4 regions of the Streptomyces sp. NPDC054834 genome follow, and region 4 is predicted to be linked to each of the others. Evidence: riboswitches for the same ligand, from Rfam matches in the RefSeq annotation. Region 4 holds a riboswitch; each other region holds the start of a gene.
What was found. A riboswitch is a leader RNA that binds a small molecule or an ion and turns the genes downstream of it on or off. The one in region 4 is predicted to bind cyclic di-AMP.

Region 1 (7,210 bases), on a different contig from region 4:
CGGACGGGACGAAGGACCACTCCGGGCATGCTTCACGATATGGGAAACTGGTCTAGACAACCCTGAGAACTGAAGGGCAGCAACACATGGCTGAGCGCCGCGTCAACGTCGGCTGGGCCGAGGGCCTCCACGCCCGCCCCGCATCCATCTTCGTCCGAGCCGCCACGGCCGCAGGCGTGCCGGTGACGATCGCCAAGACCGGCGGCACTCCGGTCAACGCGGCCTCCATGCTGGCCGTCCTCGGCCTCGGCGCCCAGGGCGGCGAGGAGATCGTCCTCGCCTCCGACGCCGAGGGTGCGGACGCCGCCCTGGACCGGCTGGCCAAGCTGGTCTCCGAGGGACTCGAGGAACTGCCCGAGACCGTCTGAGCGCACACCGCACAGAACGGTGGAGCCGCGTCGCCCCTTTCGGGCGGCGCGGCTCCACCGTTTTACCGGGAATTCCGGGAGCGCCATGAATTCAGGCAGCGGAAAATAACCCCCGCCGAATTGCTCCTCTTTGTATACGGCGCCCGTGTTAATGCCGCAGGCTCGGAATGTTTACGGCTTGTTGCGAAGTCCTCACGCGTTCCGGGCGGTCGGTGCCGCCGGTGAAACGCAGCCGGTGCGCGGCCGTCGCGCGTTCGGTGTGCAGCGCCGTGATCGCCCTGGCGCGCTCGCCCTCGCCACGCGCCACCGCGTCCACGATGGCGCCGTGCTCGGTCCAGGACTCCACCGGGTCGGCGGGCGCCTCCACCGTGTACATCCAGGCGATCTTGTGCCGCAGCTGGGTCAGTACGGAGGTCAGGGCGTGGCTGCCGGAGGCCTGGGCGAGCGTCTCGTGGAACCAGCCGCCCAGGGAGCGCAGGTCGTCGCTGTTGCCCCGGCGGGCCCGCTCCTGGCCCAGCCGCACCAGGCCGCGCAGCACCTTGAGATGGGCCTCGGTGCGCCGCTGGGCGGCCCGGGCGGCACCGAGCGGCTCCATCAGCATGCGCATCTCCAGCAGGTCGGCGGCCTCCTGCTCGGTCGGCTCGGCGACGCACGCGCCCGCGTGCCGCCGGGTCACCACGAAGCCCTCGGCCTCCAGGGTGCGCAGGGCCTCCCGGACGGGGACGCGCGAGACGCCGTAGCGGCGGGCGAGGAGTTCCTCCGTGAGGCGGCTGCCGCGCTCGTGGACGCCGGCCACGATGTCGTCCCGGATCGCCGTGCATACCGAGTGCGCCGGAATACGCATGACCGACCTCCGCCTTAATCCCCGTGAAACGTCGCCGATGGACGCGCGTTCCGTGACTCTATTGCAATGAGCGGGAATTTCCGACGGCGGGTCGGAATCCATGGATATTTTTTGGACAGCGAGGGGTGACGGGGCGCACGGAAACCACAAAAGCCCCGGCTCGTGGACCGGGGCTTCGGGTGGGGGTGGGTCTCCTGGCGGGAGTGCGCCTTCGTCAGACGTTCACGCCGTGCTTGCGGAGGTAGGCGACAGGGTCGACGTCGGAGCCGTACTCGGGGGTGGTGCGGGCCTCGAAGTGGAGGTGCGGCCCGGTGGTGTTGCCGGTCGCGCCGGACAGGCCGATCTGCTGGCCCGGGACGATCTTCTGGCCCACCGAGACGCCGATGGAGGACAGATGGCCGTACTGGGTGTACATGCCGTCGGCCATCTTGATCACGATCTGGTTGCCGTACGCCCCGCCCCAGCCGGTGGACACCACTGTGCCGGAGCCGACCGCGTGGACCGCGGTGCCGCTCGCGGCGTGGAAGTCGATGCCGGTGTGCGAGCCGGAGGACCACAGGGAGCTGCTGGCCTGGTAGCCGGTGGAGACGTAGGACCCGGTGATCGGCGCCACGAACGCGTTGAGCCGCTTGCGCTCGGCCTCGCGGGCCGCCCGCGCCTTGGCCTCGCGCGCCTTTTCCGCCTGCTCGCGGGCCTGCTCGGCGGCCTTCTTCCGCGCCGCCTCCTCGGCCGCCTTCAGGTCGGCGGCCTCCTGCTGGGCGGCCGCCTGGGCGTCGATGTGCTCGGGGACCGATTCGCTGATGGCGATGACCGGGGTGAGGGCGGTCTGCTCGGGCGCCGGCGCGGGCTCGGCGGCGAGCGCCGGGGCGGCGAGGCTGCCGACGGCGCCGGTGGTGGCGAGGACCGCGACGCCCGCCGCGCGGGCGGTGGTGCGGTGCATCCGGCTGGGACGGCGGTGCTTCCCGGTGGCGCGGGTGAACGCCATGAAGTGGCTGGTCCTTTCCTTCCTTCTCGCCTACCGGGTTAGCTGACGGGTTCGGAGCAGGAAGGTCTCCTACGGGCCCCCTCGCGGTGTGCGCGGGCGTCCGATTCACCCCAAGGGACGATGGGTCCCCGGCTCCCCTGGCTCGCGCCGTACGGGGACTCGGCGATCGCTGTCCGGTGCCGCGGGTGCGGCGCACTGCCTGACGAACAGCCTGGACGACGCTAAGGGCCACGACTTTCAATCCTCAAACGCAACAGGGTTTTTGTAGTGCACGCCACAGGGCAGACAGGCAACCTCCGCCCCAATTCGGACATCTGGGCAGAGACATGGGAGACGGACCCGGGGAACACCGTGGGGCCCCGGTGATCCATCGTCACCGGGGCCCCACGCGCGCGTGCCGCTGTCGCTCGCCTACTCGGCCGGCACGACGGAGACCTCGCCGATGCCGAGGGCCTCGACCGGCTCCTTGATCTGTGCCGCGTCCCCGACCAAGATCGTCACCAGACGGTCCACCGGGAAGGCGTTGACGACCGCAGCGGTGGCCTCCACCGTGCCGCTCGCGGCGAGCTGCCGGTACAGCGTCGCCTGGAAGTCCTCGGGCAGGTGCTGCTCCACCTGGTCGGCCAGTGTGCTCGCCACGGCCGCCGCCGTCTCGTACTTCAGCGGCGCCACCCCGACGAGGTTCTGCACGGCCACGTCGCGCTCGGCGTCGGTGAGCCCCTCCGCGGCGAGCGTGCGCAGCACCGTCCACAGGTCCTGGAGGGCGGGACCGGTGTTCGGGGTGTCCACGGAGCCGCTGATGGCCAGCATCGAGGCGCCGTTGCCCTCGGGGCCGGACCTGAGGACCTGCCCGAACGCGCGGACGCCGTAGGTGTAGCCCTTCTCCTCGCGCAGGACGCGGTCCAGGCGGGAGGTGAGGGTGCCGCCGAGGCAGTAGGTGCCGAGCACCTGGGCGGGCCACACACGGTCGTGCCGGTCGGCGCCGACGCGGCCGATGAGCAGCTGGGTCTGGACGGCGCCGGGGCGGTCGACGATGACGACGCGTTGGGTGTCGTCGGCGGTCACCGGCGGCACCGGGCGCGGCTGGGCCGCGGAGCCGCTCCACGCGCCCAGGGTCTCGCCGAGCAGCTCGTCGAGGTCGATGCCGGTGAGGTCGCCGACCACGACGGCGGTGGCGGTGGCGGGCCGCACGTGCCGCTCGTAGAAGGCGCGGACGGCCGCCGAGTCGATCTTGGCGACGGTGTCCTCGGTGCCCTGGCGGGGCCGGGACATGCGCGAGGTGGCCGGGAAGAGCTGCCGGGACAGCTCCTTGGCGGCGCGGCGGGAGGGGTTGGCCAGCTCGTGCGGGATCTCGTCGAGGCGGTTGCGCACCAGCCGCTCGACCTCGCCGTCGGCGAACGCGGGCGCTCTGAGGGCGTCGGCCAGCAGCCCGAGCCCCTTGGCCAGGCGGGAGGCCGGGACCTCCAGGCTGAGGCGGACGCCGGGGTGGTCGGCGTGCATGTCGAGCGTGGCGCCCGCACGCTCCAGCTCGGCGGCGAACTCCTCGGCCGAGTGCTTGTCGGTGCCCTCGGAGAAGGCCCGCGCCATGATCGTGGCGACGCCGTCCAGGCCGGCCGGCTCGGCGTCCAGGGGCGCGTCCAGCAGCACCTCGACGGCGACGACCTGCTGGCCGGGGCGGTGGCAGCGCAGGACGGTCAGGCCGTTGTCCAGCGCGCCGCGCTCGGGCGCGGGGAACGCCCACGGCCTGGCCTCGCCCGCCTGGGGCTGCGGGTGGAACTCCATCGCGGCGAGCTCGCTCACTTGTCCGCCTCCTCGTTCTCGTTCTGGTCGGCGCGCGTCTCCACGGTGGCCTCGGCCTCCGGGTCCTCGGGAACGTCCACGTCCTCGGTCTGCTCGGCGGCCTCCGCGGAGACCGGCTCGTAGACGAGCACCGCGCGGTTGTCGGGGCGCAGCCGGGCCTTGGCGACCTCCTGGACCTCCTCGGGGGTCACCTCCAGTACGCGCTGGACGGCGGTGAGAGCGAGCTGCGGGTCGCCGAACAGGACCGCGAAGCGGCACAGTTCGTCGGCGCGGCCCGCGACCGTGCCGAGCCGGTCCAGCCACTCACGCTCCAACTGGGCCTGGGCACGCTCCATCTCCTCGGGCGTGGGGCCCTCCTCGGCGAACCGGGCGAGCTCCTCGTCGATCGCGCTCTCGATGACCGGCACCTCGACGTCGCCGGAGGTCTTCACGTCCAGCCAGCCCAGGGAGGGCGCCCCGACCAGCCGCAGCAGCCCGAACCCGGCCGTGACCGCCGTACGGTCCCGTCGTACGAGCCGGTTGTAGAGGCGGGAGGACTCGCCGCCGCCGAGGACGGTGAGCGCCAGGTCGGCCGCGTCCGCCGCGCGCGTGCCGTCGTGCGGGAGCCGGTAGGCGGCCATCAGGGCGCGCGCCGGGACCTCCTCCACGACGACCTCGCGCAGCTGCTCGCCGATGGTCTGAGGCAGCGAGCCGTCGCGCGGCTCGGGCTTGCCGTCGTGGCCGGGGATCGAGCCGAAGTACTTCTCGATCCAGGCGAGGGTCTGCTGGGGGTCGATGTCGCCGACGACGGAGAGGACGGCGTTGTTCGGCGCGTAGTAGGTGCGGAAGAACGCGCGCGCGTCCTCCAGCGTCGCCGCGTCCAGGTCCGCCATGGAGCCGATCGGCGTGTGGTGGTAGGGGTGGCCGTCCGGGTAGGCCAGGGCGGTCAGCTTCTCGAAGGCGGTGCCGTACGGGACGTTGTCGTAGCGCTGCCGGCGCTCGTTCTTGACGACGTCCCGCTGGTTCTCCATGGACTCGTCGTCGAGGGCGGTCAGCAGCGAGCCCATACGGTCGGCCTCGAGCCAGAGGGCGAGCTCCAGCTGGTGGGCGGGCATGGTCTCGAAGTAGTTGGTGCGCTCGAAGCTGGTGGTGCCGTTCAGCGAGCCGCCGGCGCCCTGCACCAGTTCGAAGTGCCCGTTGCCCTTCACCTGCCCGGAGCCCTGGAACATCAGGTGCTCGAAGAGGTGAGCCAGACCGGTACGTCCCTTGACTTCGTGGCGGGAGCCTACGTCGTACCAGAGGCAGACCGCCGCGACGGGGGTCAGGTGGTCCTCGGAGAGCACCACGCGCAGACCGTTGGCCAGCCGGTGCTCGGTCGCTGTCAGGCCCCCGGAGCCTGCCTCGGCCGTGGTCGTGTGACCCATGGGCATGTACGTCCCTTCGATCGCGGAGGCGGTCGTGAAACCGCGGTCTTCCTGCCGGTCCTGCCACTGTATGCAAGCGTGCGCATCCCGGGCGAAGTTCCCGCGGGACGTACGCCCACAGCGGATCGCGTAGCCTGCGGGCAGCCCTACAGCGGGTGGGGCCCGTCCGACACGTTCGCGTCGTCCGCGAGGAGTCGCGTGGGCGCCCGTGCCGGGGCCTGGCCCGCGCTGTCAGTGCCGCGGTCCACAATGGTCCGCGTCAGATCCGTCAATCGCTTCAGCAAGGAGCCGGCAGCGATGGCCCGCCGCAGCACGAAGACCCCGCCGCCCGACGACTCGTACGAGGAGAGGATCCTCGACATCGACGTCGTGGACGAGATGCGTGGCTCCTACCTCGAGTACGCCTACTCGGTCATCTACTCGCGCGCCCTGCCGGACGCCCGCGACGGCCTCAAGCCCGTACACCGCCGCATCGTCTACCAGATGAACGAGATGGGCCTGCGCCCGGAGCGGGGCTACGTGAAGTGCGCCCGCGTCGTCGGCGACGTCATGGGCAAGCTGCACCCGCACGGCGACGCGTCCATCTACGACGCGCTGGTGCGCATGGCGCAGCCCTTCTCGATGCGCGTGCCCCTGGTGGACGGCCACGGCAACTTCGGCTCGCTGGGCAACGACGACCCGCCGGCGGCCATGCGGTACACCGAGTGCCGGATGGCCGAGGCGACGAGCCTGATGACCGAGTCCATCGACGAGGACACGGTCGACTTCGTCCCCAACTACGACGGCCAGGAGCGGGAGCCGCTCGCCCTGCCCGCCGCCTTCCCGAACCTGCTGGTCAACGGCGCTTCCGGGATCGCGGTCGGCATGGCCACCAACATGCCGCCGCACAACCTGCGCGAGGTCGTCGCGGCCGCCCGCCACCTGATCAGGCACCCGAACGCCGACCTGGACGCCCTGATGCGGCACGTCCCGGGCCCCGACCTGCCCACCGGCGGCCGGATCGTCGGCCTCGCCGGCATCCGGGACGCCTACGAGTCGGGCCGCGGCACCTTCAAGATCCGCGCCACGGTCACGGTGGACACCGTCACCGCGCGCCGCAAGGGCCTGGTCGTCACGGAGCTGCCCTTCGCCGTCGGCCCCGAGAAGGTGATCGCCAAGATCAAGGACCTGGTCGGCTCGAAGAAGCTTCAGGGCATCGCCGACGTCAAGGACCTCACCGACCGCGAGCACGGACTGCGCCTGGTCATCGAGATCAAGAACGGCTTCGTCCCGGAGGCCGTCCTGGAGCAGCTGTACAAGCTGACGCCGATGGAGGAGTCCTTCGGCATCAACAACGTCTGCCTGGTCGACGGCCAGCCGCTCACCCTGGGTCTGAAGGAGCTGCTCGAGGTCTACCTCGACCACCGCTTCGACGTCGTCCGGCGCCGCAGCGAGTTCCGCCGCGGCAAGCGCCGCGACCGCCTGCATCTGGTCGAGGGCCTGCTCACGGCCCTGGTGGACATCGACGAGGTCATCCGGCTGATCCGCTCCAGCGAGAACTCCGCGGAGGCCAAGCAGCGCCTGATGGAGCGCTTCTCACTGAGCGAGATCCAGACGCAGTACATCCTCGACACGCCGCTGCGGCGCCTGACCAAGTACGACCGCATCGAGCTGGAGGCGGAGAAGGACCGGCTGAACGCGGAGATCGAGGAGCTGACCCGGATCCTGGATTCGGACACCGAGCTGCGCAAGCTGGTCTCGGCCGAACTGGCCGCGGTGGCCAAGAAGTTCGGCAGCGACCGGCGCACGGTGCTGCTGGAGTCGGGGGGCG
Region 2 (7,210 bases), on a different contig from region 4:
CCTGAAGGCGACCGCCCTGGAAGCCGCGATCCTCGCGGGGCATGTGCTGCTGTATCCGACCGGCATCCTCCCGGAGCGCCGCTCCCCCGTCGTGGCGGTGCCGGACGGCGGCGCCAAGCTGCCGGTCCAGGAGCGGCCGCCGGTCGTCCTGCTGCACGGCTTCGTCGACAACCGCTCGGTCTTCCTGCTGCTTCGCCGCAATCTCCTCCAGCACGGCAGGCAGCGGATCGAGTCGCTCAACTACTCGCCGCTGACCCGGGACATCCGTGCCGCGGCGGAGCTGCTGGGCCGGCACATAGAGGAGGTCTGCGAGCGGACCGGCAGTCCGCACGTCGACGTGGTGGGCCACAGCCTCGGCGGGCTGATAGCGCGCTACTACGTGCAGCGGCTCGGCGGTGACCGCCGGGTCCGTACGCTCGTGACGCTGGGCAGCCCGCACGGCGGCACCCGGGTCGTGCCGCTGGCGAACGCGCACCCGATCGTGCGCCAGATGCGCCCCGACTCAGAGCTGATCGAGGAGCTCACCCGCCCCGCGCCCGGCTGTCGCACCTACTTCGTGAGCTTCTGGAGCGACCTGGACTCCCTGATGGACCCGCTGGAAACCGCCCGTATCGACCATCCCGACCTGATGGCGCTGAATGTGCCGGTAACGGGGGTCGGGCATCTCGCCCTGCCGGTGCATCCGGCCGTCGCGTCCGGGATACGGCAGGCCCTCGACAGCGAGCGGCCGGCGGCGCGGACCGTGAAACGCCGGAACGGACTCACGGTCGCGTCCTGACCCCGGCTCGACCACGGGCGTGCCGGGCGGCGCAACAGCCGCCCGGGACGGCCCGTTTGCTGGGCGGACACCCATCCGGCTTCGAACGTCCTTCGAACACAAAGCCAAACCCACGTCCATCGTCCCCCGAAACACGGCCGAATGCCCGTTTCCTGCGAACGTGAAACCGGCCGAAGATTGTCGCGCCCGCGTACCGCCGGGTACAGTCGCCGCACTGCTCTGCCAGCCCCTGTTGTCGAGGCGAAAGAGAAGTTGGTGAACGACCGTCACCCGTCGGGGACCATGACCACCCCGACTCCGGCTTCCGACGCCGCCTCCGCGCACTACGCGACCCACGGCGGCCAGGAAGCCCAGTACGGCGACTTCACCACGTACGACGGGTACGGTGCCACCGGTTTCGAGACCGGCGCCCACGCCACCACGACCTTCGATTCCGACCCGCTCTTCGGCAACCTCCCGGGCGAGGGCCACACCACCGGCACGTACGACGCCACGCAGTGGACGACCGGCGTCGGCCAGAGCGCGCACTACGACCCGTACGCGGCCCAGCACCACGCCGCTTACGACTCCGGCGCCTACGACGCCACCGCATGGACGACCGGCCAGCAGCAGTTCGTCGGCATCCCGCACCAGGCGACGTCCCCGGACGTCAGTGGCCAGTGGGAAGCGAACGCCTGGCTCCAGCACGACCAGTCCGGGGGCGCGGCCGACCTCACCCAGCAGTGGGAGTGGGGCACGCAGGCCTTCGACACCGGCGCGTACGACGCCACGCAGTGGAACTCCGACGGCACCGCCACGGCCACCGAGCCCGAGCGCTTCGATCAGCAGGGGACCGCCACCTTCGAGCAGGTCTCCTACGAGGGGTACGAGGAACAGGTCTCCTACGAGGGGTACGAGGAGAACGCCGAGGAGGAACCCGTCGCGGACGGCGACGAGTTGGCCGCGACCGGCGAGATGTCCGCCGTCGCTCCCCTGCTCGACGACCAGGAAGAGGTCACCCCGGCGCCGCCCCGGCCGGGCTCCCGCGGCGCGGCCCGCTCCCGGCGCCGTACGCCCCCCAAGCGCTCCGCCCTGCTGACCGTCGCCGTGCCCTCGGTCTGTGTGATGGGGGTCGCCGGAATCGCCGCCGCCTCCGTCGGCAGCCTGACCGACGACAGCGGCAAGGACACCACGGCCACCGCTTCGGACACACATGCGGTGAAACCGTCCATCGCCAACAGCAAGCTGGACTCCCAGCTCAAGACCCTCTCCGCCGGCGCCGACGACTTCGCCGACCGGGCCAGCCGCACGCAGGAGCGCATCGACCTCAAGGCCCAGCAGGCGGCCGACAAGAAGGCGGCGGCCGCGGAGGCGGCCCGCAAGGAGCGGCTGCGCCCCAAGTACGTCCTTCCGGTCACGCAGAAAGGGCTCAGCGCCTATTTCGGCCAGGCGGGCGTGAACTGGATGTCGGTGCACACCGGCATCGACTTCCCCGTCTCGTACGGCACGACGGTGATGGCGGCGACCGACGGTACCGTCTCGACGAAGTGGAACAGCGCCTACGGCAACATGCTGATCCTGACGGCGAAGGACGGCACGCAGACCTGGTACTGCCACCTCTCCAGTTACCGGGTTCCCTCCGGCACGACCGTCAAAGCCGGGACGCCGATCGCGTACTCCGGGAACTCCGGCAACTCCACCGGCCCGCACCTGCACTTCGAGGTCCGGCCGGGCGGCGGAGCGGCCATAGACCCGCTGCCGTGGCTGCGCAGCCACGGGCTCGACCCGGCGTAGGCTCCCGGGGGCGCCGAGCCCCCGGAACCCCGACGCCTCCTACAGCTTCTCCACCGGCGCGTACCGCAGCAGCAGCCGCTTCGGCTTGGTGTCGCCGAAGTCGATCGTCGCCTCGGCGTTCGCGCCCGTGCCCTTCACCCCGACGACCGTGCCGAGCCCGAACTGGTCGTGCGTCACCCGGTCCCCGACGGCCAGCGCAGCCACCGGCTTCTCCGAGGTCCTGCGGGTGGCGAAGCCGGAGGCGCCCGACGCCGAGGAGCGCGAGCGGGTGGAGGACAGCGAGGCGGCCACCCCGGACGCCGGTCCGGAGGGCATCGGGGCCGCCGCTCCCTTCCGCTTCCACTCCACATGGGCGGGCGGGATCTCCTCCAGGAAACGGGAGGGCGGGTTGTATGAGGGCTGGCCCCACGCGCTGCGCAGCGCCGACCGGGTCAGATACAGCCGCTCCCGCGCGCGTGTGATGCCGACGTACGCCAGGCGCCGCTCCTCCTCCAGTTCCTTGGTCTGGCCGAGGGCGCGCATGTGCGGGAAGACCCCGTCCTCCATGCCGGTGAGGAAGACCACCGGGAACTCCAGGCCCTTGGCGGTGTGCAGGGTCATCAGCGTGATGACGCCGTCGCCGTCCTCTTCGTCGGGGATCTGGTCGGAGTCGGCGACCAGCGCGACCTGCTCCAGGAAGTCGGACAGGCCCACCGACTCGCCCTCGCCACGCTCCTGCTCGAACTCCAGTGCCACTGCCGCGAGTTCCTGGAGGTTCTCGATGCGGGTCTCGTCCTGCGGGTCGGTGGAGGCCTGCAACTCGGCCAGGTATCCGGTGCGTTCGAGTATGGCTTCCAGGACGGTGGCCGGACCCGCGCCGGACTCGACGATCGTACGGAGCTCCTCCATCAGCACGTTGAACCGCTTGACCGCGTTCGTCGACCGCGCCGCCATGCCGTACGCCTCGTCGACCCGCTTCAGCGCCTGCGGGAAGCTGATCTTCTCCCGCTGGGCCAGGGCGTCGATCATCGCTTCGGCGCGCTCGCCGATGCCGCGCTTGGGCACGTTGAGGATGCGGCGCAGCGGGACGGAGTCCTCGGGGTTGGCGAGGACGCGCAGGTAGGCCAGGACGTCCCGGACCTCCTTGCGCTCGTAGAAGCGGACACCGCCGACGACCTTGTAGGGCAGGCCGACGCGGATGAAGACCTCTTCGAAGACACGGGACTGGGCGTTGGTGCGGTAGAAGACGGCGACGTCTGAGGCCTTCGCCTCGCCCGCGTCCGTGAGGCGGTCTATCTCGTCGGCGACGAACTGCGCCTCGTCGTGCTCGGTGTCGGCGACATAGCCCGTGATGCGGGCGCCCGCGCCCGCGTTGGTCCACAGGTTCTTGGGGCGGCGGGACTCGTTGCGCTCGATGACCGCGTTGGCCGCGGAGAGGATCGTCTGGGTGGAGCGGTAGTTCTGCTCCAGCAGGATCGTCGTCGCGTCCGGGTAGTCCTCCTCGAACTGGAGGATGTTGCGGATGGTCGCGCCGCGGAAGGCGTAGATCGACTGGTCGGCGTCGCCCACCACGCACAGCTCGGCGGGCGTCAGGTCGTCCGGGCCGGGCGGCACGTCCGCCGGGTGCTCCGAGGTGCCGACGAGCTCCCGTACGAGGGCGTACTGGGCGTGGTTGGTGTCCTGGTACTCGTCGACCAGGACGTGGCGGAAGCGGCGGCGGTAGTGCTCGGCGACGTCCGGGAAGGCGCGGAGCAGGTTGACCGTCGTCATGATCAGGTCGTCGAAGTCGAGGGCGTTGGCCTCGCGCAGCCGCGACTGGTACAGGGCGTAGGCCTGGGCGAGGGTCTTCTCGAAGCCGTCGGCGGCCTGGGCGGCGAAGTCCTCCTCGTCGATCAGCTCGTTCTTCAGGTTGGAGATCTTGGCGCTGAAGGACTTCGGCGGGTAGCGCTTGGGATCGAGTTCCAGGTCGCGGCAGACCAGGGCCATCAGGCGCTTGGAGTCGGCGGCGTCGTAGATCGAGAACGACGACGTGAAGCCGAGCTTCTTGCTCTCCCGGCGCAGGATCCGCACGCACGCGCTGTGGAAGGTCATCACCCACATAGCGTTCGCGCGCGGGCCGACGAGCTGCTCGACGCGCTCCTTCATCTCGCCGGCGGCCTTGTTGGTGAAGGTGATCGCCAGGATCTGGCCCGGGTGGACGCCCCGCTCGCCGAGCAGGTGGGCGATGCGGTGGGTGAGCACACGGGTCTTGCCGGAGCCGGCGCCGGCCACGATGAGCAGCGGGGAGCCGGCGTGGACGACGGCCGCGCGCTGGTTGTCGTTCAGCCCCTCCAGGAGCGCGGCGGCGTCGATCGCCGGGCGCGGGGCGCCGTCGCGGTAATACTCGTCCCGGTCCGGCGGCACGTCGAACTTCCCGCCGAACAGATCGTCCGGAACCGGCTCCGGAGCGTGATCGTCCTCGGGCGGCGGCGGTGACTCCTCGTCGTGCCCGCGAGGGGCCTGGAGGTCCGCCAGGAAGCTGTCGTCAAAGAGGCTGCTCATCGCTCTCCGAGTCTAGGGCGCCCCACCGACAACCGGCCGCCACCCTCGGAACTTGGCCGACGGACGATCTCCTCACCCTGTGAAAGCACATGGTCACGACAACGACACACCCGTCTCGGGTCACGAAAATGTATCGGACATATCGTGCACCAACCTTCACATGAGTCACACGAGTTGGCTAGCGTTCCGCCAGGCCGTACGACCCCCACCGGCGAACCTCGCCGGGCCGCGCGGCCTCCGCCGAGTCCGGTGCGCCCCTCACGGCAGCCGGAGCCGGGGACCCACCGAGACCTTGGGGTGAATCGGCCCGCCCTCCCCACCGGGGACGACGGCCGTAGGGCAACCCTTCCGAACCACCCGCCCGAACCCGACAGCTAACCCGGTAGGCGGAACATTGGAAGGAGTCGCCTCCCTTGGCGTCGCACCGCAAGCGCCCCTCGGGTGTGGCAGGCATACGCAAGCCCGCCCTCGCCACCGCCGCCCTCACCTCCGTCGCCCTGCTCTCCCAGACGGCCGACGCCACCCCCTCCACCGACCACAAGCCGAGCATGGAGGAGGTCGAGAAGAAGGTCGACGACCTGTACCGGCAGGCGGAGTCGGCGACCGAGAAGTACAACGCGGCCAAGGAGACGACCGGCAAGCAGCGCCGGCGCGTCGACTCGCTCCTCGACGAGGTGGCCAAGCGCACGGAGAAGCTCAACAAGGCGCGCGAGAAGCTGGGTTCCTTCGCGGCCGCCCAGTACCGGACCGGGGCCGCCGCCCCCGACACCGCCACCTTCCTGCTCGCGGACACCCCGCAGGACTACTTCGACCAGGCCCAGCTGATGAGCCGGCTGACCAAGCGGCAGAAGAACGCGGTCGACGACTACGTCACCGAGCAGTCCGCGACCATGAAGAAGCGGCAGGAGGCCACCGAGAGCCTCGAGACGCTGACCGACTCCCAGCACGATCTTCAGGCCGCCAAGTCGACCGTCCAGAAGAAGCTCACCACCGCGCGCGAGCTGCTGTCCACGCTGACGGCGCAGGAGAAGGCGCGGCTCGCGGCGATCGAGAAGCAGAAGCGGGAGGAGGCCGCGCGCAAGGCCGCTGAGCTCGCGAAGGAGCAGGCGGCGGCGCAGGCGGAGGCGCAGCAGCAGAACAGCGGCTCGTCGGACGCGTCGACCTCGACGGGCTCCTCGTCGGACTCGTCCACGTCGACCTCATCGACCTCGCCGTCCTCCTCGTCCTCCACCAAGGCCGAGAAGGCGATCGCCTTCGCCCGCGCCCAGATCGGCAAGCCGTACGTCTGGGGCGCCACCGGCCCTGGCTCCTACGACTGCTCCGGCCTCACCCAGGCCGCCTGGAAGGCCGCCGGCGTCAGCCTGCCGCGCACCACCTACGACCAGGTCAACGCCGGCACCACGGTCTCCCTCGCCGACGCCCGGCCCGGTGATCTGGTCTTCTTCTACGACGATGTGAGCCACGTCGGCGTCTACATCGGCAACGGCATGATGATCCACGCTCCCAAGCCCGGCGCCTATGTCCGGGAGGAGTCGATCTACTACGGCGGCGAATCGATCATCCACAGCGTGGTGCGTCCGGCCTGAGCCGGCGGGCCCCTAGCATCGGGCCCATGCCCGGCCCCTTCTCACCCCTGCGCGTCTGGTGGGCCCGGCGTTCACCGGCGGCCGGTGCCGCCGTCATGGCGACCGGGATCGTGTCGGTGGGCTTGCAGCTGGCCGGTCGCGAAGTGCTGTCCCGGGTCGCCCTGGGGCTGGCCTGCGCCGCCTGGCTGGGGTTCGCGGCCGGTTTCACCCTGCGGCTGCTGCGCGAGCGGGAGCGGTGGGCGGCGGAGGCGGAGACGCCGAGCGCGCTCACCGCGGTGGCCGCCACGGCGGTGCTGGGCACCCGGTTCTCGCTGCTGGACCGGACGGTCCTGGCCGAGGCGCTGCTCGCGCTGGCGGTCGTGCTCTGGCCGGTGCTGCTCGTCCACGTCTTCCGGCGGTGGGAGCGGCGCATGTCTGGGGCGGTGTTCCTGGGCTGTGTGGCCACGGAGTCGATCGCCGTGCTGGGGGCCGTGCTGGCCGGGGCGACGGCCACGGCGTGGCTCGCGCACACGGCGCTCGTACTGTTCTGGCTGGGACTGGTGTTCTACGGGTT
Region 3 (7,210 bases), on a different contig from region 4:
GCGGTCGCGGCCGGGTCGCCTTCGGGGCCCCGCCCTGGAACCAGCCGAGGCTGCGCCCCGAGTCGCCCTTCGGCCGAGCCTGGTCCCTCTGGGCGCTGAGCTACTACCCGCACCCCTACCGCTTCCTCCCGGCCCGCACCCGCCACTACCTGGTCCGCCGCGTCCTCGGCCCGCTCGGTGCCTGGTGGCTGCGCGACCGCTTCGAGGGGAAGGTCGAGGTGGAGGAGGTCGAGCGGGTGGCCGGCGCGGACGCCTCCGGCGGCAGCCCGGTCCTCACCGTCCGCACCCACGCCGGGCGAACCACCCAGGTCCCCGCCGACCATGTCATCGCGGCCACCGGCTACCGCGTGGACATCGCGGCCATGGACTTCCTCGGCCATGAGCTGCGCACCCGGCTCACGGTGAGCCGGGGGACGCCCCGTCTGGGTGCGGGATACGTCTCCTCCGTCCCCGGGCTGTACTTCACCGGCCTGCCGGCGGCGTCGTCGTACGGCCCGGTGATGCGCTTCGTCTGCGGCACCGAGTTCGCCTCGCCGCGCCTGGCCAAGCACCTCGCGGCGGCACACGGCTGACGGACTACTGCTCCTCCGCCGCCGCCCGCTGCCCGCTGCCGGGCCAGGAAGTCCTGGATCAGTTCACGCCGGACACCATGACGGGCAGCGGGCGGCCGGGGAGCTTCGGGATGCGCCGCGCGCCTCGACACCGTCATCAAGGAGTCCCTGGGCACCAGTTGGGGCTGAAAACAGCGGTGAGTCGTGGGGGCGCGGTGTCCGTATTCTCTGATCATGGCCGCACCCCCCGCATATTCCCCCCCGACATCCCCCGCGTTTTCGCTCGTCGCGACCGATCTCGACGGAACGCTCCTGCGTGGCGACGACACCCTCTCCGACCGCTCCCTCGCCGCCCTCGCCAGGGCCGGGAGAGCGGGCGCCCGGCACCTCGTGGTGACCGGGCGCCCGGCGCCGCGGGTGCGGCCGCTGCTCGACGACCTCGGCTGCACGGGGCTCGCCGTGTGCGGACAGGGTGCGCAGGTGTACGACGCCGGCGCCCACCGCCTGCTGTGGTCGGTCACCCTGGACCGGGAGCTGGCGGAGACCGCGCTCGGCAAGATCGAGGCAGAGGTGGGGGAGGTGTACGCGGCCGTCGACCAGGACGGGGTGGACGGGCTCACGCTCATCGAGCCCGGCTATCTGATGCCCCACCCCACCCTGCCCGCCGTACGGGTCCGGCGGCGCGACGACCTGTGGTGCGAGCCGATCAGCAAGGTCCTGCTGCGGCATCACGCCCTGTCGGACGACGAGTTGGCCGCCACGGCCCGTGCGGCCGTGGGATCGCTGGCGACGGTGACCATGTCGGGGCCGGGGACCGTCGAGCTCCAGCCGTGCGGCGTCAACAAGGCGACCGGGCTGGCGCTGGCCGCCGACCACCTCGGGCTGAGCGCCGAACGGGCCATCGCCTTCGGGGACATGCCCAACGACATCCCGATGTTCGACTGGGCCGCCCACGGTGTGGCGATGGCCAACGCCCACCCCGAGCTGAAGGCGGTGGCCGACGAGGTCACTTTGTCGAACGAGGACGACGGCATCGCCGTCGTCCTCGAAAGACTCTTCCCCTGAGCGGGGCGGTCAGTACGCGCCGAACACGTTGTCGATCGAGCCGTAGCGGTGGGCGGCGTAGTTGCAGGCGGCCGTGATGTTCGCGACCGGGTCGTAGATGTTCCACGAGGTGCCGGCCACGTGGTAGCTGGCGAACGTGGGGTCGATGACCTGGAGCAGGCCCTTGGACGGGATACCGGCGGCCGCGTTGGAGTCCCAGAGGTTGATGGCCACCGGGTTGCCCGACGACTCGCGGATCACGTTGCGGTAGATGCCGTTGTACGTACCCGGGATGCCTTTCTGCGCCATGATCGCGAGCGACTCGCGGATCCAGCCGTCGAGGTTGTTCGAGTACGCGACCGTGGTGGCGGCCGCGGGGGCGGCCGTCGGGGCGGCCGTGGTGGTGGCCGCGGAGGCGCTGGTCGCGCCGATCAGCGGGAGGGCGAGCACGGCGGCGCCGGTGCCGGCGACGGCGAGCTTGCGGGCGAGGCGGGCGAAGGGGGCACGGTGCTGAGCGGCAGCAGACATGTCGAAGTTCCTCTCCGTCGCCTGCGAGGTGAGCTGTCGGGTTCGGGCTGGGAGGTGCCCGGCCGTGCCGCCCGAAGGGCGGTACGGCTTAACCCCGAGCCGTTCCGGGACGACGGGTGTCGCCCGGACCGGCGGCAAACCTGGGTCCCCCGCTCCTGCCGTCGTGAATGAGTTCGTCGATGGGTGTGACGGGCGGCGGCAGGATTCGGCGTTCCGCCCGACGGCCGGGAACGTATGCGAGAGCACATGTCCTGAACAAGCGTCGGATTCACACAAAGTCCTAGTTGACCTTGTTCTGAGGCGTATGGGGTGCTTGATCCTTTGCGTCTGCCAACCCTCAACTGGCCAATGGCGGCAAGCGGTCTGCCGGTGTCGGGGGGTGGGGTGCTCCGATCGGCCGACGTGACCCAATTCACGGAATGACAATCGCGGCAAATAGGACATGAAGGGCGCCGTATTGGGTAGCGCATCGGGCGTGGGAGCGGAAGGTGAACTGCTCCAAGCGGCGCAGTCATGTCGTACTTCCGGGTAAGTCGATAAATATCTGTGCTTATCGACCGATTGAAAACATAACGGGCGTGATCCGATAGCGCCCGGCCTGTAACAGTGGGCGCCCTCGGTGATCGAAAGCTGACCGGATACGCTGACTTGAGTGAGGGCAGCGACCTATCGACAAACCGTGTAATCGCCAGCAGGCACCAGCAGACAGGAGACCCCTCGTGACCGTCGTCGGGCCGTTCGGGCTTAGCGTGCGGGACCAGGCTCTGGAAGCCGATGTCCAGGCCGGATTGGCGGCTGTCGAGGAGGGACTGCTCGAAGCCACCAAGAGTGAGGTCCCCTTCATCACCGGGGCCGCCCAGCACCTCGTGCGGGCGGGCGGGAAGCGGTTCCGGCCGCTGCTCGTGATGCTCGCGGCGCAGTTCGGGGACCCGTACGCGCCGGGAATCGTGCCCTCGGCGGTCGTCGTCGAGCTCACCCACCTCGCGACGCTCTACCACGACGACGTCATGGACGAGGCCGCGGTGCGCCGCGGAGTGGACAGTGCGAACACCCGCTGGGGCAACTCCGTCGCCGTCCTCACCGGCGACTTCCTCTTCGCCCGCGCCTCCCAGATCCTCGCCGACCTCGGCCCCGAGGCCGTACGGGTGCAGGCCCTGGCGTTCGAGCGGCTGGTCACCGGGCAGATCCTGGAGACGGCGGGGCCGCAGGACGGCCGCGACCCGGTGGAGCACTACCTGGATGTCCTCGGCGGCAAGACCGGGTCGCTGGTGGCGGTCTCCTGCCGCTTCGGCGCCATGATGTCCGGGGCCGACGAGACGGTCGTGGACGTCCTGACCCAGTACGGCGAGAGGCTCGGCGTGGCCTTCCAGCTCGCCGACGACGTGCTGGACATCGCCTCCGACTCCCACGAGTCCGGCAAGACCCCGGGCACCGACCTGCGCGAGGGCATCCCCACCCTGCCCGTGCTGCGCCTCAGGGAGCGGGCGGCCCGGCTGGGGCTGGCCGAGGACATCGCCCTGTGCGACCTGCTCGACTCCGACCTGACCGACGACGCCCGGCACGCCGAGGCGCTGGCCGCGCTGCGCGCCCACCCGGCGCTGGAGCAGGCCCGCCGGGACACCGTGCGCTACGCGGAGGACGCGCGGGCGGCGCTGGCGCCACTGCGGGAGTGCGACGCCAAGGCGGCCCTTTTGCAGCTGTGCGACGCGGTGGTGCACCGGGCCGGGTAGTGCCCGGGGTTTCCCTGGCCCATGCTGGAGGCTGCCGCCCCCAGACCCCCGCTTCGGCCTGAACGGCCTCGTCCTCGAACGCCGGACGGGCTGAGAAAGACGCCGGCGTGATCCAGTGCGACCCCTACGGGTCGGGGGACATCCCGCCTCCCCGTGTCATACCGCAGGCGTACATCGAGTTGCCTCCCGGGGCTGACGCATCCTCACGGCCGATTTGGTGAGATGGAAACCACGGAAATCACCACTCCTCACCGATTCGGGTGAGAATGGCGGCTCAGGGTTGACGAGGGTGAGGGCAGCCGCCGCCGACGACGGAGGTAAGGCACACATGGCACCGTACGGATCCGACGACACCACGTCCGACGACAGCATGGCCGACACCGACACGGCCACCGGACGACGCAAGGCGGCCCGGTACGTCGTACCGGTCGCGGTGGTGGGGGTGGCGGCGGCGACCATCGGGCTGGTCCCGGCGCTCGCCGACTCCGGTGACCCCGACCTGCCGAAGATCAGCGCACAGCAGCTCATAAACAAGATCGCCGCGTCGGACGTGCAGCAGCTGTCCGGCACGGTGCGGTTCAGCACCGACCTCGGTCTGCCGAACCTCGGCGGACTGGAGAGCAGCCTGCTGTCCGGGGCGAACAAGGGCGGCGACGGTTCGTCGGCGGACCCGAAATCCAAGCTCACCGAACTGCTCTCGGGGAGTCACACGCTTCGCGTGGCGGCCGACGGCCCGGACCGCCAGAAGGTCTCGCTGATCGAGAGCGCCGCCGAGTACAGCCTCATCCACGACGGCAAGGACGTCTGGGGCTATGACAGCAAGTCCAACGAGGTGTACCACGGCACCGCGGACCAGAACGGCAAGCAGCAGCGGGAGAAGACTCCCGCCACGCCCAAGGACTTCGCCGACGAGGCCCTGAAGTCCGTCGACGACACCACGTCCGTGACCGTCGACGGCACCGTCCAGGTCGCCGGCCGGGACGCCTACAAGCTGCTCATCAAGCCCAAGCAGTCAAGCACCACGGTGGGCGCGATCAGCATCGCCGTGGACGCGAAGACGGGGATGCCGCTGAAGTTCACCCTGACCCCGGCGAGCGGCGGCGCCGCCGTCGTGGACGCGGGCTTCACCCAGGTCAGCTTCGCCAAGCCGGCCGCCTCGACCTTCGACTTCACCCCGCCGAAGGGCGCGAAGGTCACCGAGGGGGACGACGCGGCCAAGGCGCCCGGGAAGCGCGCCCCGAAGCCCGAGAAGGACCTCGCCAAGGGCCACGGCGGTTTCGACGTCCTCGGCAAGGGCTGGAACTCGATCGCCACCTTCGACTCCGGCAGCAAGGGCGGCCTGCCGACCGGTGAGGGCGGCGGCGAGCTGGGCGGCTTCCTCGGCTCGCTGGGCGACCATGTGACCGGCAAGTTCGGCAAGGGCACGGTGTTCTCCACCCGCCTGGTCAACGCCCTGATCACGGACGACGGCAAGGTCTACGTCGGCACCGTGACCAAGAACGCGCTGGTGAAGGCGGCCGACGCGGCACGGTAGACAGACGCGGCACGGTAGACCGACGCGGCACGGGAGACGCCGGCCGCACAGCATGTACGTATGTATGTACGTACATATGACGAAACAGGGAGCCGATGGACGAAGCGTCCGCCACGGAGCCGGCCGCACGGGACGAGGGTGACAGCGTCATCCACACCCGCGCGCTCACCAAGCGCTACCGCGGCGGACAGCTCGCCGTCGACGGTCTCGACCTGACCGTCCCGGCGGGCAGCGTCTTCGGCTTCCTCGGTCCGAACGGCTCCGGGAAGACCACCACCATCCGCATGCTGATGGGCCTGATCGAGCCGACCTCCGGCACGGCGCGCGTCCTGGGGCGGCCCATGCCCCGGGCCGCGCGCACCGTGCTCCCGCAGGTCGGCACCCTCATCGAGGGACCGGCCCTGTACGGCTTCCTCTCCGGCCGCGACAACCTGCTGCGGTACGACGCCGCCGACCCGACCGCCGACCCGCGCACCCGGCGCGCCCGCGTCACGGCAGCACTGGACCGGGTGGGCCTGACGGCCGCCGCGGGCAAGAAGGCGAAGGCCTACTCGCTGGGCATGAAGCAGCGCCTGGGTCTGGCCGCCGCACTGCTCCAGCCGCGCAGGCTGCTCGTCCTGGACGAGCCGACCAACGGGCTCGACCCGCAGGGCATGCGGGAGATACGCGCCCTGGTACGGGAGTTGGCCTCGGACGGCACGACCGTGTTCCTCTCCTCCCACCTCCTCGACGAGATCGAGCAGGTGTGCACCCACGCGGCGGTGATGGCCCAGGGCCGTCTGATCACCCAGGGCCCGGTGGCCGACCTCGCGGCCGGGGCGCGCGGGCGGCTGGTGGTCGTCACGCCGGATCCGGGTGACGCGGCCCGGGTGCTGAAGGAGCAGGGGGTCACGGACGTCGTCGTCGCCGAGGACCGGGTGAGCGGCGAGCCGCCCGACCGTGAGCTCGCCGAGCTGAACGCGGCGCTGGTGACGGCCGGGGTGCGGGTACGCGGCTTCGGAGTGGAGCGGGCCTCGCTGGAGGACGCGTTCGTGGCGCTGACAGGGGAGGGCTTCGATGTCGCAGGCTGAGGCAGTGGCTGAGGCAGTGGCCGTACGCCGACCCACCCCGCTGTGGACCCTCGGCCTGCTGCGCAACGAACTGACCGTCACCTTCCGGCGCTGGCGCACGCTCGCGCTGCTCGGGGTGCTGGCCGCCGTGCCGGTGCTGGTCGGGGTGGCCGTGAAGATCGAGACGGGGGGAGGTTCGTCGGCCGGCGGCCGGGGCGGCGGGGGCGGAGGCCCGGCGTTCATCGCGCAGATCACCAACAACGGCCTGTTCCTGGTGTTCACGGCGCTGGCGGCGACGCTCCCGTTCTTCCTGCCGATGGCGATCGGCGTGGTGGCGGGGGACGCCATCGCCGGCGAGGCCAACGCCGGAACCCTGCGCTACCTTCTGGTCGCCCCGGCCGGCCGCACCCGCCTGCTGCTCACCAAGTACGCGACGGTCATGGCCTTCTGCCTGGTCGCCACCTTCGTGGTCGCCGCCTCCGCCCTCCTGATCGGCGCACTGCTCTTCCCGCTCGGCGACCTGACGACCATCTCGGGCACGCAGATCAGCTTCGCCGACGGCCTCGGCCGTGCCCTGCTGATCGCCCTGGTCGTCGCCGCGTCACTGGTCGGGGTCGCGGCGCTCGGCCTGTTCGTCTCCACGCTGACGAACAGCGGGATCGCGGCGATGGCGACCACGGTCGGCCTGCTCATCACCGTCCAGATCCTCGACCAGATACCTCAACTGCACGCGCTCCAGCCGTACTTCTTCTCCCACTACTGGCTGTCCTTCGC
Region 4 (7,210 bases):
GTTGACCGGTTGGGGTCAGCCCTTGGAGACCTCGGCGTTGCCCCTGAAGCGCGGGAACGCGCTGCGGCCGGCGTAGACCGCCGCGTCGTCGAGGATCTCCTCGATGCGCAGCAGCTGGTTGTACTTGGCGACGCGCTCGGAGCGGGCCGGGGCGCCGGTCTTGATCTGGCCGCAGTTGGTGGCGACGGCCAGGTCGGCGATGGTGACGTCCTCGGTCTCGCCGGAGCGGTGGGACATCATGCACTTGAAGCCGTTGCGCTGGGCGAGCTCGACGGCGTCCAGGGTCTCGGTCAGCGAGCCGATCTGGTTCACCTTCACGAGCAGGGCGTTGGCGGTGCCCTCCTCGATGCCGCGGGCCAGGCGCTCCGGGTTGGTGACGAACAGGTCGTCGCCGACCAGCTGGACCTTGTCGCCGAGCTTGTCGGTGATGACCTTCCAGCCGGCCCAGTCGTCCTCGAACAGCGGGTCCTCGATGGAGACGAGGGGGTAGGCCGCCACGAGCTCCTCGTAGTACTCAGTCATCTCGGCGGCGGAGCGGGACTTGCCCTCGAACTCGTACTTGCCGTCCTTGTAGAACTCGGACGCGGCGACGTCGAGCGCGAGCGCGATCTGCTCGCCCGGGATGTAGCCGGCCTGCTTGACGGCCTCGAGGATGAGGTCGAGGGCGGCGCGGTTGGACTCGAGGTTCGGGGCGAAGCCGCCCTCGTCACCGAGGCCGGTGGACAGGCCCTTCGACTTCAGGACCTTCTTCAGGGTGTGGTAGACCTCGGCACCCCAGCGCAGCGCCTCGGAGAAGGACTCCGCGCCGATCGGGGCGATCATGAACTCCTGGATGTCCACGTTGGAGTCGGCGTGCGAGCCGCCGTTCAGGATGTTCATCATCGGCACCGGCAGCAGGTGCGCGTTCGGGCCGCCCAGGTAGCGGAAGAGGGGGAGGTCGCTGGCCTCGGAGGCGGCGTGGGCCACGGCGAGCGAGACGCCGAGGATGGCGTTGGCGCCGAGGGAGCCCTTGTTGTCGGTGGCGTCCAGGTCGAACATCGCCTGGTCGATCAGGCGCTGCTCGGTGGCGTCGTAGCCGACCAGCTCCGGGCCGATCTGCTCGATGACGGCGAGGACGGCCTTCTCGACGCCCTTGCCCAGGTAGCGGTTGGGGTCACCGTCGCGGAGCTCGATGGCCTCGAAGGCGCCGGTGGAGGCGCCGGACGGGACGGCGGCACGACCCGTGCTGCCGTCGTCGAGGCCGACCTCGACCTCGACCGTGGGATTGCCTCGGGAGTCCAGGATTTCCCGGGCTACGACGACGTCGATGGACGGCACGAGCATCTCCTTCTTGGATGTGACGCTGAAAGTGCGGGGCTGGTGTGCCTTGCGACTAGAGCCTAACCGTCCCCGGGCCGTCGGCAGCCGACCGACCGCCCCGTGGACACGGTGACGGTACACATTGTTTGCCGACGGAACAAAGGGCCGGGAGGCAAAGAGACCGAGAGGCGGAGGGGAAGCAGAAGGAAAAGAAAAGACCCCGCCCCGGCGCGTACGGGGGAACACGCGCCGGAGCGGGGAGCCCCGTGGGGGACGGGGGGCGTGACCCTCACGGGGCCTCCATCATGGAGGCCACGGATATGAGGGCGCTGTGGTCGTACTACCAGCCAGGTGTCACTTCAGGTGCAGCTGCTGGCCCGGGTAGATGACATTGGCGTCGTCGATGATGTCCTTGTTCAGCTGGAACAGCTTCTGCCAGCCGCCGGCGACGTGGTGCTTCTCGGCGATCGAGCTGAGGGTGTCCCCCTTGACGACCTTGTACTCGCCGTCGCCCTTCTTGACCTTCTTGCCGGTCGGGGTGGTGACGGTCTTCTTGGCGGCCGGGCGCTCCGAGGAGCGGGAGGCGGCCTTCTGGTCGGCCGACCGGGTGGTGGTGCCGGCAGAGCTCGAGGAGTTGGAGGAGTTCGAGGAGCCGCTGCTCGAACCGGTGTAGGCGGCGCCGGACAGGCCCTTGCCGCAGACCGGCCAGGCACCCTTGCCCTGCGCGGCGAGGACCTTCTCGGCGACGGCTATCTGCTGGGACTTGGAGGCCTGGTTGGCCTGGGGGGCGTACTGCGTGCCGCCGTACGCGGCCCAGGTGGAGGCGGAGAACTGGAGACCGCCGTAGTAGCCGTTACCGGTGTTGATGGACCAGTTGCCGCCGGACTCGCACTGGGCGACCGCGTCCCACTCGGAGGCGGTGGCGGCGGAGGCGTTGCCGGCCGCCATCAGCGGGGCGGCGACGGCGGCGCCGGTGACACCGGCGACAGCGATGGCGCGAACGGCCTTGGACGGACGACGGTGCTTGCCCTTGCCGGAAAACAGCATGGATCGATCCCCTCACCGACGCCTGCGAGGTGAGCTGTCGGGTTCGGGCCGGTTGAGTTGCCCGGCCGCACCTCGCGTGGTTCTCGTGCGAGGTGCGGCTTCACCCCTAGCCGTCCCCGGCGGTCTTTCGACCTCCGGGCCCGGCGCTTACCTTGGGTCCCCCGCTCCTGCCTACGGCGCTTGACGCGACGACTGTTCCCGGGCAGCCGCTGGCAGGATTCGGCGTTGCGACGACCGGGGCCCGCGTTGGCGAGCGGTCACGACCGTAGACACGCGATCCGCGGAATTTCAAAGACGATCAGGGCTTCTGAGACTCATCCCACACTTTCAGCAAAGCGGACAACAAGCCCAAAACGGGGCGTCAACTCCCGCTACTTTGCACCCGTTTCGGCACTGAGTTCCAGGGTCTGACCGGGGGCGATGTTGTTCGGGTCGGTGCCGATGGCGTCCTTGTTCGCGGCGTAGAGCGCCCGCCACCCGCCCTCGAGGTCAAGGGAGTCGGCTATGGAGGCGAGGGTGTCACCGTCGCGGACGGTGTAGTCGCGCGCGGCGTGCCGGCCGGAGGTGGTGGCGGTCTGACCCTTTGTCACGCTTTCGTCCGCACTGTCACCCCGGTGACGGCCGCTGCTGATCGCCCCGGTGTCCACAAGGCTCCAGGAACCCCCGGTCTGCCATGAATTGTCCGAGTCGTCGACCTCGGGGGATGCCGTGGACGAGCCGCCGCTACCCCGGGACTTCCCGGAGCCGGAAGATGTCGACTTGTCCGTCTTGGCGGAATCGTCCGCACCCTTGGAGCCCGCATCGGCATCCAAGCCCGGCGAGGGCGAGGCGTCCGACGAGGAGCCGGAATCGGACGACCCCGACGAACCGGACGACGATCCCGAAGAATCCGCGGACCCCTTGGATTCCTTGGAATCGGATGAATCGGATGAATTCGACGAGTGGGAGGAGTCGTCGGAACCGGATGATCCGGACCCCCCGACGCCCGTGTCGACGTCCACCGAAGCGGAGTTCGACGTGAGGCCGGAGAGCAGGGCGCAGGTGGCCCAGGGCTTGGTGCCCTGGTCGGCGAGGATCTTCTCGGCGACCGCGATCTGCTGCGAGCGGCTGGCCTGGTCCGGGCTGGAGGCGTAGTCGAGGCCGCCGTACTTGTCCCAGTCGTCCTGGGACATCTGGAGGCCGCCGTAGTAGCCGTTACCCGTGTCGGCGCTCCACGAGCCGCCGCTCTCACATTCGGCCACCTTGTCCCACGTGGTCCCGTCGGCCGCGTTGGCCGCGGATGCGCCGAGCAACGGGATCGCGATGGCGGAGCCGGTCACTCCGGCCGCGACAAGGAGGGCCGGAGCCTGACGGGGGCGTCGGTGGCGACCGTTCCCGGAGAGCATGCGGTGACCTTTCGCAAGACAGCAGTAACCGGCGCGGCGGCTGCGGTGAGGCGCCGCGCTGACGAGTGAACGTATCGGCAGACGATCACTTGTCACAAGTTAATGCCGCGCAGATCACGTGAAGATCACAGAGTTGAACGCTGGTCACTTTTTTGCGAGGGCGCCGTCCGCCGTGCCGCTTACCAGTCGATTACCGGACGGGCGTGAACTCCACGGGCAAGGTGCGCAGTCCACGCATGATGAGCCCCCCACGCCACCGCAAATCGGCTGGTTCCACCGCGAGTCGGAGGTCGGGAAGACGGGTGAGGAGGGTGGCGAGCGCGGTCTGGCCCTCCAGCCGGGCGAGCGGGGCGCCGAGGCAGTAGTGGATGCCGTGGCCGTAACCGACGTGCTGATTGTCACGCCGTCCGAGGTCGAGGACGTCCGGGTCGGCGAACCGCTCGGGATCCCGGTCCGCGGCGGCGAGTACGACGAGCACGGGGTCGCCGGGTGCGATGTCCTGCCCGCCGACGGTGAGCGGCCGGGTGGCGAACCGCCAGGTGGCGAGCTCCACCGGGCCGTCGTAGCGCAGGAGTTCCTCGACGCCGGTCTCCAGCAGGTCCTGTTCGCCGCGCGCGAGGGACTCCTGAAGCCGCTGCCGCTGCCCGGGGTGCGTGAGGAGGGCGTACGTGCCGTTGCCGATGAGATTGACAGTCGTCTCGAACCCGGCGAACAGAAGGATGAACGCCATGGCGGCGGCCTCGTTCTCGGTGAGGTGCTCACCGTGGTCGGAGGCGCGGATGAGACCGGAGATGAGGTCCTCGCCCGGCGCCGGTTCGGCCGGGAGCGCCTCACGCTTCTTGTGGATCAGCTCGGCGAGGTAGCCCCGCATCTTCTTCACCGACCGTGCGACCCCGCCGCGCGGGCCTCCGCCGTGGCGGATCATCATCCCCGCCCAGTCCCGGAAGTCGTCCTGGTCCTCGCGCGGGACGCCGAGCATGTCACAGATGGCGTAGATGGGGAGCGGGAAGGCGAACTCGTGGATGAGATCGGCGGAGCCCTTCGCGGCGAACCCGTCGATGAGGTGGTCCGTCAGCTCCTGCACGCGCGGCGCGAACTCGGCGACGCGGCGGGGCGTGAACGCCTTGCTGACCAGTCGGCGCAGCCGGGTGTGGTCCGGCGGGTCGATGTTGAGCAGATGCGTCATCAGCTCGGCCTTGCGCTCCCCCGGGATCCCCGTCTTGCCCTTGGCGTGCGCGGGCTCGTCGTGGTGCGCCGGGTTCTTCGACAGCCGCGGGTCGGCCAGCGCCTGCTTGGCGTCGGCGTACCGGGTGACCAGCCAGGCCTCCACCCCGCTGGGCAACTTCGTCCGCCGCACGGGCGCGTGCTCCCGAAGCCAGGCATAGGCCGGGTAGGGGTTGCTCGCGAACTCCCAGGTGAACAGATCAGGGGCGGGCGCGTCGGAGGCTGCCTGGGGGTGGGGCTGGTTGGTCACCCCTTGACGGTATCCGGCTTCTCGGCGCGTGCCTCGGGGGCTATGGCCGTCCGCCGGACAGGCCCTGACCCGCCACGCCCTCGGCGGCCCGTATCGCGTCCCGGTAGGCCCGGGCCGCCGCTCTCAGGGCCGCCTCCGGGTCGACACCCTCCGCCTCGGCTCGCGTCGCGAGTGCCAGGAGGTCGTAGCCGATGCCCTCGCCCTGGGGCAGGGGCACGTCCAGGCCCGCGGTGCGTACCCGGGAGGAGAGCTTCGCGGCGAGGGCGAGACCGGGCTGGCCGAGGGGGATGCCCTCCGTCACGGAGGTGCGCTGCTTCTCGACCGCCTTGGTCCGCAGCCAGTGCTCCTTGACCTCCTCGGGGGTCTCGGCCGTCGCGTCGCCGAAGACGTGCGGGTGGCGGTGGATGAGCTTGGCGACGATGCCGCCGGCCACGTCGTCGACGGAGAAGGGGGCGTCGGCGTCCTCCTCCGCTATGCGGGCGTGGAAGACGACCTGGAGCAGGACGTCGCCCAGTTCCTCCCGCAGTTCCTCGCGGTCGCCGGCCTCGATCGCCTCGACGAGTTCGTACGCCTCCTCGATGCCGTACTTCGCCAGGCCCTCGTGGGTCTGGCGGGAGGACCAGGGGCACTCGGCGCGGATGCGGTCCATGACCTGGACGAGGTCGAGGAGGCGGGCACCGGGCAGGTCGTAGGAGGCGGGGAGCAGCTCCAGCTCCGGCATGGGCACCCGGCCGGTGCCGGCCAGGCGGGCCAGACCGTCCGTGAGGGCCGGCTCGCCCTCGCCCGTCGCCACGACCACGACGGTGTGCCCGCCGGCGCAGGCGTCGACGAGTTCCTGGGCGGTCGGGGCGGCCTCGTCGACGGCTATCCCGGCCTCGCGCAGATAGGGCAGCTGCGGATGGGCGCCGTCCGCGCACAGCACGCGGTCGGCGGCGCGAAGCGCCTGCCAGGCGGGCCAGGACAGCAGGCCGGGCGCGACACGGTGGCTGGTGGTGAGCAGGACGATCCGGCCGGGGGCGGCGTCCGGGCCCGGTACCTGGGCGTCTTCGAGGCTGGTGGTGTTCACGCCTCGAACGTAACGCACACCCGCCGGCGGCTTCGCGCGTTGTCCACAGGGTGGGGGTGACGGTGGGATCGTATGACCGCACTCGGACCTGGGCGTGGACCCGCCAGGCCTACGCCGTCTCCTGTGTCCCGCTCGCCGTGACCTCCCGCACCCACGGCGTCTTCGCGTCGACCCGGCTGCTCTTCTGCACGTCCCAGGTGCCGTAACGCGGGTTGAGGTCGACGTGGAGTTCCTCGGACGCGGTGGACAGGGCCTTCCAGAAGGCGGGCTGGGTGGTGTCGGTGCCGAGCCGGGTGGCGAGCTTCTGCGCTTCGAGCTGGAGGCGCAGATTGTCGTCGAGCCGTGCGGGCGCGATGCCGTACTTCTGGAGCCAGGTCGTCTCCAGCCCCTTCGCCCCGCCCGCCTGCTGCTCCAGGCCGGTGCGCATCTGCTGGATCTCCCTGCGGTTGACCGTGATGCCCTGGTCCCGCGCGGCGCGGTGCAGTACCTGGTCGAGGACCATGTTGTGCAGGGTGTCGCGGGTGAGACTGCTGGTGGAGGCCAGGACCTGCTGGTACTGCGCCTCGTCGGGCACCGCGGCCTGCTGCGCCCGGCGCACCTCGTTCACCCGGCTCTCCAGCTGGGCGACGGTGATCCGCCGGCCGCCGACGACGGCCGCAGCGCCGGGGTGCGCATCGTTTCCGCAGGCGGTGAGCAGAGGGGCCGCGGCGGCGATCGCGGCGGACAGGACGAGCGCGGTGCGACGGCGGCGGTGCAAGGGAACCTCCAAGGGAGATTGTGCGGCGGTGCACAAAGTCTTGCGGTGATCGATGGTAGGCAGTGGGCAAGCTCTGGCCAACCCATTCGACCAACGATTCGCGCGGGCTTCGGGCACCGCCGCGTGCCCAGGGAGGGTGCCGGTCAGCCCGTGATGGCCACGGGCGCGTCCCACGCGTCACG

Region 1: linked by a shared signal. The riboswitch ahead of ACWGJM_RS38600 (M23 family metallopeptidase) and the one ahead of ACWGJM_RS00095 (transglycosylase family protein) in region 4 are both predicted to bind cyclic di-AMP.
Region 2: linked by a shared signal. The riboswitch ahead of ACWGJM_RS08070 (NlpC/P60 family protein) and the one ahead of ACWGJM_RS00095 (transglycosylase family protein) in region 4 are both predicted to bind cyclic di-AMP.
Region 3: linked by a shared signal. The riboswitch ahead of ACWGJM_RS23845 (transglycosylase SLT domain-containing protein) and the one ahead of ACWGJM_RS00095 (transglycosylase family protein) in region 4 are both predicted to bind cyclic di-AMP.

What each region holds. Positions count from the first base shown of each region.
Region 1 is NZ_JBSGZV010000044.1:31,700-38,909, forward strand. Features, by position in the region: gene ACWGJM_RS38590 (HPr family phosphocarrier protein) at 87-368, shown strand; gene ACWGJM_RS38595 (GntR family transcriptional regulator) at 517-1,212, opposite strand; gene ACWGJM_RS38600 (M23 family metallopeptidase) at 1,427-2,197, opposite strand; cyclic di-AMP (ydaO/yuaA leader) riboswitch at 2,211-2,372, opposite strand; gene ACWGJM_RS38605 (M16 family metallopeptidase) at 2,609-3,997, opposite strand; gene ACWGJM_RS38610 (M16 family metallopeptidase) at 3,994-5,406, opposite strand; gene ACWGJM_RS38615 (DNA gyrase/topoisomerase IV subunit A) at 5,698-7,210, shown strand, end outside.
Region 2 is NZ_JBSGZV010000004.1:171,905-179,114, reverse strand. Features, by position in the region: gene ACWGJM_RS08085 (esterase/lipase family protein) at 1-778, shown strand, start outside; gene ACWGJM_RS08080 (M23 family metallopeptidase) at 1,034-2,551, shown strand; gene pcrA (DNA helicase PcrA) at 2,591-5,071, opposite strand; cyclic di-AMP (ydaO/yuaA leader) riboswitch at 5,300-5,476, shown strand; gene ACWGJM_RS08070 (NlpC/P60 family protein) at 5,485-6,657, shown strand; gene ACWGJM_RS08065 (tellurite resistance/C4-dicarboxylate transporter family protein) at 6,684-7,210, shown strand, end outside.
Region 3 is NZ_JBSGZV010000017.1:194,073-201,282, forward strand. Features, by position in the region: gene ACWGJM_RS23835 (NAD(P)-binding domain-containing protein) at 1-572, shown strand, start outside; gene ACWGJM_RS23840 (HAD family hydrolase) at 786-1,616, shown strand; gene ACWGJM_RS23845 (transglycosylase SLT domain-containing protein) at 1,626-2,123, opposite strand; cyclic di-AMP (ydaO/yuaA leader) riboswitch at 2,127-2,312, opposite strand; gene ACWGJM_RS23850 (polyprenyl synthetase family protein) at 2,843-3,853, shown strand; gene ACWGJM_RS23855 (LolA family protein) at 4,182-5,387, shown strand; gene ACWGJM_RS23860 (ABC transporter ATP-binding protein) at 5,483-6,457, shown strand; gene ACWGJM_RS23865 (ABC transporter permease) at 6,444-7,210, shown strand, end outside.
Region 4 is NZ_JBSGZV010000001.1:16,435-23,644, forward strand. Features, by position in the region: gene eno (phosphopyruvate hydratase) at 16-1,323, opposite strand; gene ACWGJM_RS00095 (transglycosylase family protein) at 1,654-2,346, opposite strand; cyclic di-AMP (ydaO/yuaA leader) riboswitch at 2,351-2,535, opposite strand; gene ACWGJM_RS00100 (transglycosylase family protein) at 2,718-3,731, opposite strand; gene ACWGJM_RS00105 (cytochrome P450 family protein) at 3,922-5,205, opposite strand; gene ACWGJM_RS00110 (nucleoside triphosphate pyrophosphohydrolase) at 5,246-6,271, opposite strand; gene ACWGJM_RS00115 (SurA N-terminal domain-containing protein) at 6,381-7,028, opposite strand; gene ACWGJM_RS00120 (glycoside hydrolase domain-containing protein) at 7,172-7,210, opposite strand, start outside.